Linked DNA regions of Acetivibrio cellulolyticus CD2. The protein of the gene in region 1 interacts with the protein of each later gene in a pairwise test. Links are inferred from orthologs where the notes say so. Each region holds a gene or a part of one and is shown in the gene's direction. Other genes may lie near its edges.

What was found. The genes of interacting proteins can lie anywhere in the genome.
Region 2: the proteins of ACECE_RS0223765 (region 1) and grpE interact in binary tests that used the Escherichia coli proteins (3 or more experiments, as listed by UniProt). The link is inferred for Acetivibrio cellulolyticus CD2 from one-to-one orthologs.

What each region holds. Positions count from the first base shown.
Region 1 is NZ_JH556659.1:871,764-877,194, forward strand. The notes cover bases 1,340-4,180. They hold ACECE_RS0223765 (Nramp family divalent metal transporter), read left to right. Parts: upstream 1,340-2,026; coding sequence 2,027-3,334; downstream 3,335-4,180. Other genes in these bases: ACECE_RS0223760 (metal-dependent transcriptional regulator), read left to right, coding at 1,340-1,803; ACECE_RS0223770 (DUF7309 domain-containing protein), read left to right, coding at 3,511-4,180. Also shown: ACECE_RS0223750 (KilA-N domain-containing protein), read left to right, coding at 150-995; ACECE_RS31375 (hypothetical protein), read right to left, coding at 1,064-1,213; more of ACECE_RS0223760, read left to right, coding at 1,333-1,339; more of ACECE_RS0223770, read left to right, coding at 4,181-4,524; ACECE_RS0223775 (peptide chain release factor 3), read right to left, coding at 4,703-5,431. UniProt on the Escherichia coli protein: H(+)-stimulated, divalent metal cation uptake system. Involved in manganese and iron uptake. Can also transport cadmium, cobalt, zinc and to a lesser extent nickel and copper. Involved in response to reactive oxygen.
Region 2 is NZ_JH556657.1:238,246-241,137, reverse strand. It holds grpE (nucleotide exchange factor GrpE), read left to right. Parts: upstream 1-1,086; coding sequence 1,087-1,698; downstream 1,699-2,892. Other genes in the region: dnaK (molecular chaperone DnaK), read left to right, coding at 1,744-2,892; hrcA (heat-inducible transcriptional repressor HrcA), read left to right, coding at 1-1,062. UniProt on the Escherichia coli protein: Participates actively in the response to hyperosmotic and heat shock by preventing the aggregation of stress-denatured proteins, in association with DnaK and GrpE. It is the nucleotide exchange factor for DnaK and may function as a thermosensor.

The sequences.
Region 1 (5,431 bases):
CCAATGAAATGGAAATAAAACCTCAAAAGAACACTTGTTCTCATATCGAATGTTTGATATAATATTGGTATCGATTCGATTTGCAGATGTTAATATTATAATTACTCGCTGTAGTTATGAGGATTCGCAAGTATGGGAGGTTCTGTGAAATGACAAAGAAACCTGTTAAAGAAACAATTCAGGCAAAAGGTATAGATATTACAATCTATACTGAAGACTTTCAAAATGAGTTTATTTCGCTTACTGATATTGCAAGATATAAGAGTGATGAACCTAAGGATGTAGTTAAGAACTGGATGAGAAGTAAAGATACTATTGAGTTTTTAGGTCTATGGGAGAAACTACATAATGACAAATTTAAAGGGGTCGAATTCGACTCCTTTAGAAATCAAGCTGGATCAAATGCTTTTACACTATCACCACAAAAATGGATAGAAAAGACGAATGCAATTGGTCTTGTTTCAAAATCGGGACGTTATGGCGGTACATTTGCTCACTCTGATATCGCTTTTGAATTTGCATCATGGATATCAGCTGAGTTTAAGCTCTATATTATTAAGGATTATAAAAGATTAAAGAGCGATGAAAGTAGCAGATTTTCTTTAGGTTGGAATTTGAATAGAGAAATTTCCAAATTGAACTATAGAATTCATACTGATGCTATAAAGGAAAAATTACTACCACCGGAATTGATGCCATTTCAGATTTCTATGACATATGCCAGTGAAGCAGATGTGTTGAATGTTGCTTTGTTCGGAATTACGGCTAAGCAGTGGAGAGAGAAGAATTCTGATAAAGGAGGAAATATTAGAGATTATTCTACGCTAAACCAATTGCTGGTTTTAGCCAACATGGAGAGTTATAATTCCATATTAATAGAACAAGGTAAACAACAATCAGAAAGGCTTAAATTGCTGAATCAATTAGCCATTCGTCAGTTGAAAGCAATTCAGGAGCTTGATACGGATACAATAAAAAAACTTGAAGGCAAATAGAAATTGCGTTTAAAAAAATACATAGACATGAATTTATTACTGTGGTAAATTTCACGAGGAATATAAAGTCAATATGCAAGAGCAATAAGAGCTATTGGTAATTGGTTTTTCACAGAAGAGTATATATCTGAAAATATAATTGAAACTGTTGTTTTGCCCAAGGCATCACAAGCAGACAAAGAAGTTCTTTGTGATGATGAGATTACAACTTGTTTCAAAATAGTAACCTTCCTTAAAGAGTTATGAAAAATAATATATGTAAAATAAAATCAGTATGCTCCGAATATAATTAATATAGAGAATAGCTATTCCTTGGTTTTAAAAAGGTTGTGATTGAATGGATGAAGTATCTAAATTTCATACTGTTCGCGGTTACCAGCTGCTTGAGCAAAACAAAAAGCTTTTAACCTCAGCAATGGAAGACTATCTGGAGATGATATACAGGAACAGCCTTGTAGAAGGTTATATGCGCATAAATACACTTTCTGAGCTCTTAAATGTTGCAGCATCATCAGCCACAAAAATGGTTCAAAAGCTAAGTGCATTAGGACTGCTTAACTATAAAAAATATGGAATTATACTTTTAACCGAAGATGGTAAGGAAGTTGGGAAATTCCTTTTGCAACGGCATCATGTTATTGAGTCGTTCTTGAAAAGTTTGGGAGTCTGTGAAGATGTCTTAACAGAAACAGAGCTGATTGAACATACTGTATCAGCTTCAACACTACAAAAGATCAACACCTTTAATAAGTTCCTTGAGCAAAATCCTGATATTTTCGAAAAATATGAGCAGTTTTCTAAAGAATAAATTTCATAAATTCTCACTTATAGGAACTTGACGGGTTCCTTTTTCATTTCTGCAATTCCTGTCGTTATTTGATTTCAAAAATGCTGTTATGTAAATGTAACACATTCTATTTATTACTCATATTGTAGATTAAGTAAACAAAATTAGACTGGACTAAAGTAATTAGTCGCCCAAAATCTTTGGGGCAATTAAAGTAAACAAGTGTGCAAGAGAGGTGCTTAAGGTGCTTGAAGAAAGCTATGCTCAAACAGTTGAATCCCAAGGGGAACAATTAATAGTGGGAAGGGTTGCAACTAGAAGCAGTGGAAAGTTTATAAGTAAAGTTAAAACATTACTTAAGTTTCTTGGCCCAGCTTTTATTGTTAGTGTTGCATATATTGATCCTGGAAATTTTGCAACAAACATTAGTGGGGGATCAAAATTTAATTATAATCTGATCTGGGTTATACTTTGGAGTAATCTTATGGCTATTTTCCTGCAATCCATGTCAGCAAAACTTGGAATAGCAACTGGTCAAAACCTCCCTCAGATGTGCAGTAAGGTATTTTCAAAAAGAACCAACTGGTGCTTCTGGGTGGTTGCTGAGCTGGCAGCGATGGCAACTGATTTGGCAGAATTTCTTGGCGGCACTTTGGGATTTTACTTATTGTTCCGCATTCCTATGGTATATGCTGCCTTGATAACTGCAATTCTAACCTTTTTTATTGTTTACATAGGCAAATATGGTCAACGTATTGTAGAGGTTATCATTTCAATTCTTGTAGCAGTTATTTGTATATCCTATACTATGGAGTTGTTTTTAGCCAAGCCCGATTTTACATTAGCAGGTCTTCATCTTTTAGTTCCATCGCTGCCAAATGGCAATGCAATACTAATTGCAGTTGGTATGCTTGGCGCAACAGTTATGCCGCATGTAATCTATTTACATTCTCAGCTTGTACAGCATAGAAACAAAGATTTAACAGAGCAAGATAAGATAAAGCATTTGAAAATGGAGAGGATAGATATAACAATTGCGATGAATATAGCATTTATTGTCAATGCAGCAATGGTTATTGTATCAGCAGCTGTTTTTTTTCGAAACGGAATAGCTGTAGACTCAATTGAGCAGGCACATCAGTCTTTGTCGCCTTTATTGGGTGCAGCATCAAGCGGTGCTTTCGGGTTGGCCCTCATCGCATCCGGCCTTTCTTCATCAGCAGTAGGAACTATGGCAGGACAGACTATAATGCAGGGTTTTGTCGGACTCAATATAAATGATAATGTAACCAGGCTCGTAACCATGTTTCCCGGGATGCTTATCATTGCACTAGGCATCAATCCAATGCAAGCACTTGTTTTAAGCCAGGTTACATTAAGCTTTGTTCTTCCTGTTGCCATCATTCCAATGTTGCTTATTACCAGACGTAAAGATCTTATGGGATCATTGGTAAATAAACCTTTAACAAATATGATAGGGTGGCTGATAACAAGTATAATAATAGCTGCAAATGTGGTCTTACTGTTATTTACATTTACAGGGCAAGTATAGCAGCATGATTTGAAAATCGCTAATGAACTTCCTTTTGATAAGGACAACTTGGATTGCTATAGAATAAAAATAATAAGATATTTTTGGTAAAGTATTTTTAAACTACAAAGTATATGATATATTACAGGATGGGACAAAACTTTACTTTGTACTTAATTATAAAGGTGGTAAGAATTTTGAAAAGTGAAAAGATAGAACTGGATGAGTGGAAACGTTTATATGAGGCAGCTGTCAGGTTTAAAGAGACCGAATGCTGGAACTGGATAGCTGATATTGATATTTTTGGAGTAGAGAATATAGATACACATGAGATAGGGTATTGCTGTGTTATGGGTAATGCTGGTCAGGTATTTGGAATAAGTATTTATGTTGGAGATGACGGATTAAAGTCTTATATGGACACTTTGTATCCTAATGTTCCTTTTGATGATTTGGGATATATACAAAATTGTATAACAATGTATTTTGAGGATAGAGAGAGTCTAAATAGAGAAGATTTAAATATAATTAAGCAGTTAGGGCTGAAATTTAGGGGGAAGAAACAGTGGCCTCAATTTAGAAATTATAAGCCAAATTACTTTCCATCCCAGATTAGCAAAAGTGAAGTCAAATATATGGCTTATGCATTAGAACAGATTGTAAATGTCGCTTTAAGATGCAGGGAAGACGAAGAATTGCTAAAACCTGAAGACGAAAATAAAATTCTGGTAAGGGCCTCCAGGGTTGAAAATAAAAAAGTGTTATGGGAAGATAAGTATATAAACCTTGACCTGGAAGAAAACAATAATGAATATGAAAAAGTTAATGAAATTGCACTTAAAAGGATTAAAGATAATAGGCTTAGAAAAACCGGAGTATGGGAAGTTGACTTTTTTAATGCGCCTGCTATGGTTAAAGAAAGCGGGAGACCTTTTTACCCGTTGATGTTCATGATTGCTGAAGCTGAAAGTGGAGTAATGCTGGATATGAAAATGACTTCTGATTTTGAGGGGTATATTGGAGAATTCCGTGATGAATTTATTGACCTGCTAGCAAGGAATAAGCAGATACCAGAGGTTATTGTTGTCCAGAGGAAAAAGGCATTTCAAATGCTTGAGCCTATATCGTTAAAACTTGGCATAGAATTGCAGACTGTTGAGGAATTGTATAGTATTCAGGAATTTAGAAAAGGATTGGAACAATTTCTCTAATATCATGGATAAATGTCGTTGAAAAAAAGAGATTTCCCGGGAAATATAGTCAGTTTTCTTGTCGAAAAAATAATAAATGCAATAAAATAGAAAACTCGGGGGCATTCACCTTTTAGCCACCGAGTTTTAATTATTTTAATATGCTGATTTTTAATCAAAGAGAACTTTAATATTTGTTCTATCCATTTTTTGCGATATCGTAAAGCTTTAATGAACTATTCTTTTCTTCAGCCCAACGTATTGACCACTCATTTTCAAAGAGAAGCACGTATCTTTCATTTTCATCCTCTGCTATCATTGTAGAACTGGTAAGTGTAAAGCTCCTTGGATCAATTCCCGAACCATCAATCCACCTGGCATGTTTAAATGGCAAGTGTTGAATTCTTAAATCGACACCATATTCATTTTTTAGTCTGTATTCAAGAACTTCAAACTGGAGTGCTCCTACGGTACCGATAATTAATGCTTCAATACCTATATCTACTTGCTTGAATACCTGTATGGCGCCTTCTTCAGACAGCTGGTTAATTCCTTTTATAAACTGCTTGCGCTTCATTGTATCTGTGGACATGACTCTTGCAAAATGTTCGGCTGGGAAGATAGGTATACCTTCAAATTTTAGGTCACCATTTGCCTCGCAAAGGGTATCTCCAATGTTGAAAATACCAGGATCAAAAACGCCTATTATATCACCGGCATACGCCTCTTCAATAATTGTACGTTCCTGAGCCATAAATTGCTGAGGTTGTGAAAGCTTTATTTGCTTACCCTGTTGCACGTGGTTTACTTCCATTCCTCTTGAGAAACGTCCTGAACATATTCTCATAAAGGCTATCCTGTCTCTGTGAGCAGGATTCATATTTGCCTGTATCTTGAAGACAAAAGCTGTGAATTTGTCCCAATCCGG
Region 2 (2,892 bases), on another replicon or contig:
AAGAGGTTGATTTTGCATGCAATTATCGACGATTACATCAGTACCGCTGAACCTATAGGTTCTAGGTCAGTTTCAAAAAAACACGAGTTGGGACTTAGTTCTGCTACAATAAGGAATGAGATGGCGGATCTTGAGGAGATGGGTTATCTTACACAGCCGCATACATCAGCTGGTAGAATACCTTCCGATAAGGGATACAGGTTTTATGTGGATCAGTTGATGAAAGCCTGTGAACTTACTGTTGAGGAGATAAATACTATTAAGCGTGAAATGGAGACCAAAATCAATGAGCTCAGTCAGCTTTTAAGGCAGGCATCTGCTACCATGTCACGTTTTACGAAATACACCTCAATGGCAGCAACACCTGAAAGAAAAAACAGTGTTTTAAAAGCTGTTCAGGTTGTTCCAATTGAAAGAGGCAGTGCACTGGTAGTTGTAGTTACCAATGCAGGGATTGTTAAGAATAGTTTGGTTAAGATACCGGATACGGTATCTCCCGAGTTTTTAATAAGGGTTTCAAACATTTTTAATGAAAAATTAAGTGGCCTTACATTAGAACAAATTAATATAGTAGTAATAAGGGAAATTGAGATTTTAATAGGGTCATCCCAGGAGTTATTGTTGCCGATCTTAAACGGCGTGACCGAATGCATTAATCAAATTGATGCTTCAGAAGTATATCTTGATGGTACTACCAATATATTGAATTTTCCGGAATTTAGTGACGTTGTTAAGGCAAGAGAATTTTTAAACCTGATGGATACAAAGGATATACTATCTTTAGTGCTTAGCAGTATAGGCAGTGATGATAATAATGGTGGTATTAATATTCAGATAGGTAAAGAAAACAAGATTGAGGAAATGCAGGATTGCAGCTTGATAACGGCTACCTATAATTTAGGCGGTTTGGTTATTGGAACGATAGGAATTATTGGACCAACAAGAATGGAATATGCAAGGGTTCTTGCAGCAATGAATTATGTCAGAAGAAAAATAAATGAAGAAATTGATAGATTAATTGGTACAAACTTCAAGGATTTGAATAGAGATAAGAATTTATAATCAAAGGAGGGTTAACAGATTCCAATGAAGAAGAAAGATAATTTCAAAAACGACAAAGAGCAAAATATGAATAAAGATGAGTATTTAGACAAAGGTCTTGGTGATGGGGCAGAAACTGAATGCGATTGTGGTTGTGGTTGCAATCAGGCAGAAGATTCAGCTTCCAGTCAGGAAGTTGAAGAATTAAAGTCAAAGCTTGAAGAAAAGACAAAACAGTGTGATGATTATTTCAACATGCTGCAAAGAACAGCGGCTGAGTTTGATAACTTTAAAAAAAGGACTGCCAGAGAAAAAGAGGCTTTGTATCTAGATGCTACAATTGATGTTGTTGCTGCTTTCCTGCCTGTAATTGACAACATAGAAAGAGCAGTTCAGGCGGCAAACAACGATGCAGGGGACAATTCACTTAAAGAGGGAATAGATCTTGTATACCGTCAGTTCAAGGATGTAATGAAGAAACTCAATGTTGAAGCTATAGAAGCTGTAGGTAAAGAGTTTGATCCAAATCTGCATAACGCTGTTTCACATATAGATGATGAACAATATGGAGAAAATGTTGTAGCAGAAGAGTTCCAAAAGGGATACATTTTTAAGGACAAAGTTATAAGACACAGTATGGTTAAGGTAGCAAACTAGAAATTTAACGTAAAAAAATATATATTAATAGAAGGAGGCTTTATTATGGCTAAGGTAATTGGAATAGACTTAGGAACCACAAACTCATGTGTGGCGGTAATGGAAGGTGGAGAACCTGTTGTTATAGCAAATTCTGAAGGAGGTAGAACAACCCCATCAGTTGTAGCTTTTTCAAAGACAGGTGAAAGACTTGTAGGACAGGTTGCTAAAAGACAGGCTATTACAAACCCTGAGAGGACAGTAATATCCATTAAAAGAGATATGGGTACAGACAGAAAGGTAAAAGTAGACGACGGTTCTTATACTCCACAGGAAATCTCAGCAATGATTCTTCAAAAGATTAAGACTGATGCTGAGGCCTACTTAGGTGAAAAAGTGTCTCAGGCTGTTATAACAGTTCCTGCATATTTCAGTGACGCACAAAGACAGGCTACAAAGGATGCCGGTAAAATTGCAGGACTTGAAGTTTTAAGGATAATAAACGAACCTACTGCAGCGGCGTTGGCTTATGGCCTTGATAAGGAACATGAACAGAAAATACTTGTATTTGACCTTGGTGGAGGTACGTTTGACGTATCCTTGCTTGAAATTGGTGACGGAGTATTTGAAGTTTTGGCAACACATGGTAACAATAGACTTGGTGGAGATGATTTTGACGAAAGAATAATGAATCACCTTGTTGATACTTTCAAGAGAGAAAACGGCATAGATTTGAAGAATGACAAAATGGCTATGCAGAGACTTAAAGAAGCTGCAGAAAAAGCAAAAATTGAATTATCCGGTGTTACAACAACAAACGTAAATCTTCCGTTTATTACAGCTGATGCGACTGGGCCAAAGCACCTTGATGTTACAATTTCAAGAGCAAAATTTGATGAATTGACAGCTGATCTTGTTGAAAAGACTATGGAACCGACAAGACGTGCAATGCAGGATGCTAACCTTAGTCCAGACAAAATAGATAAGATTCTATTGGTTGGTGGTTCTTCAAGAATACCTGCTGTTCAGGAAGCCGTTAAGAAGTATTTTGGCAAGGAGCCTTTCAAAGGTATAAATCCTGACGAATGTGTTGCTGTAGGTGCTGCTATACAGGCTGGAGTTCTCACAGGTGAAGTTAAAGATTTGCTGCTTCTTGACGTAACTCCGCTTTCACTTGGTATTGAAACTCTTGGCGGGGTATTTACAAGATTGATA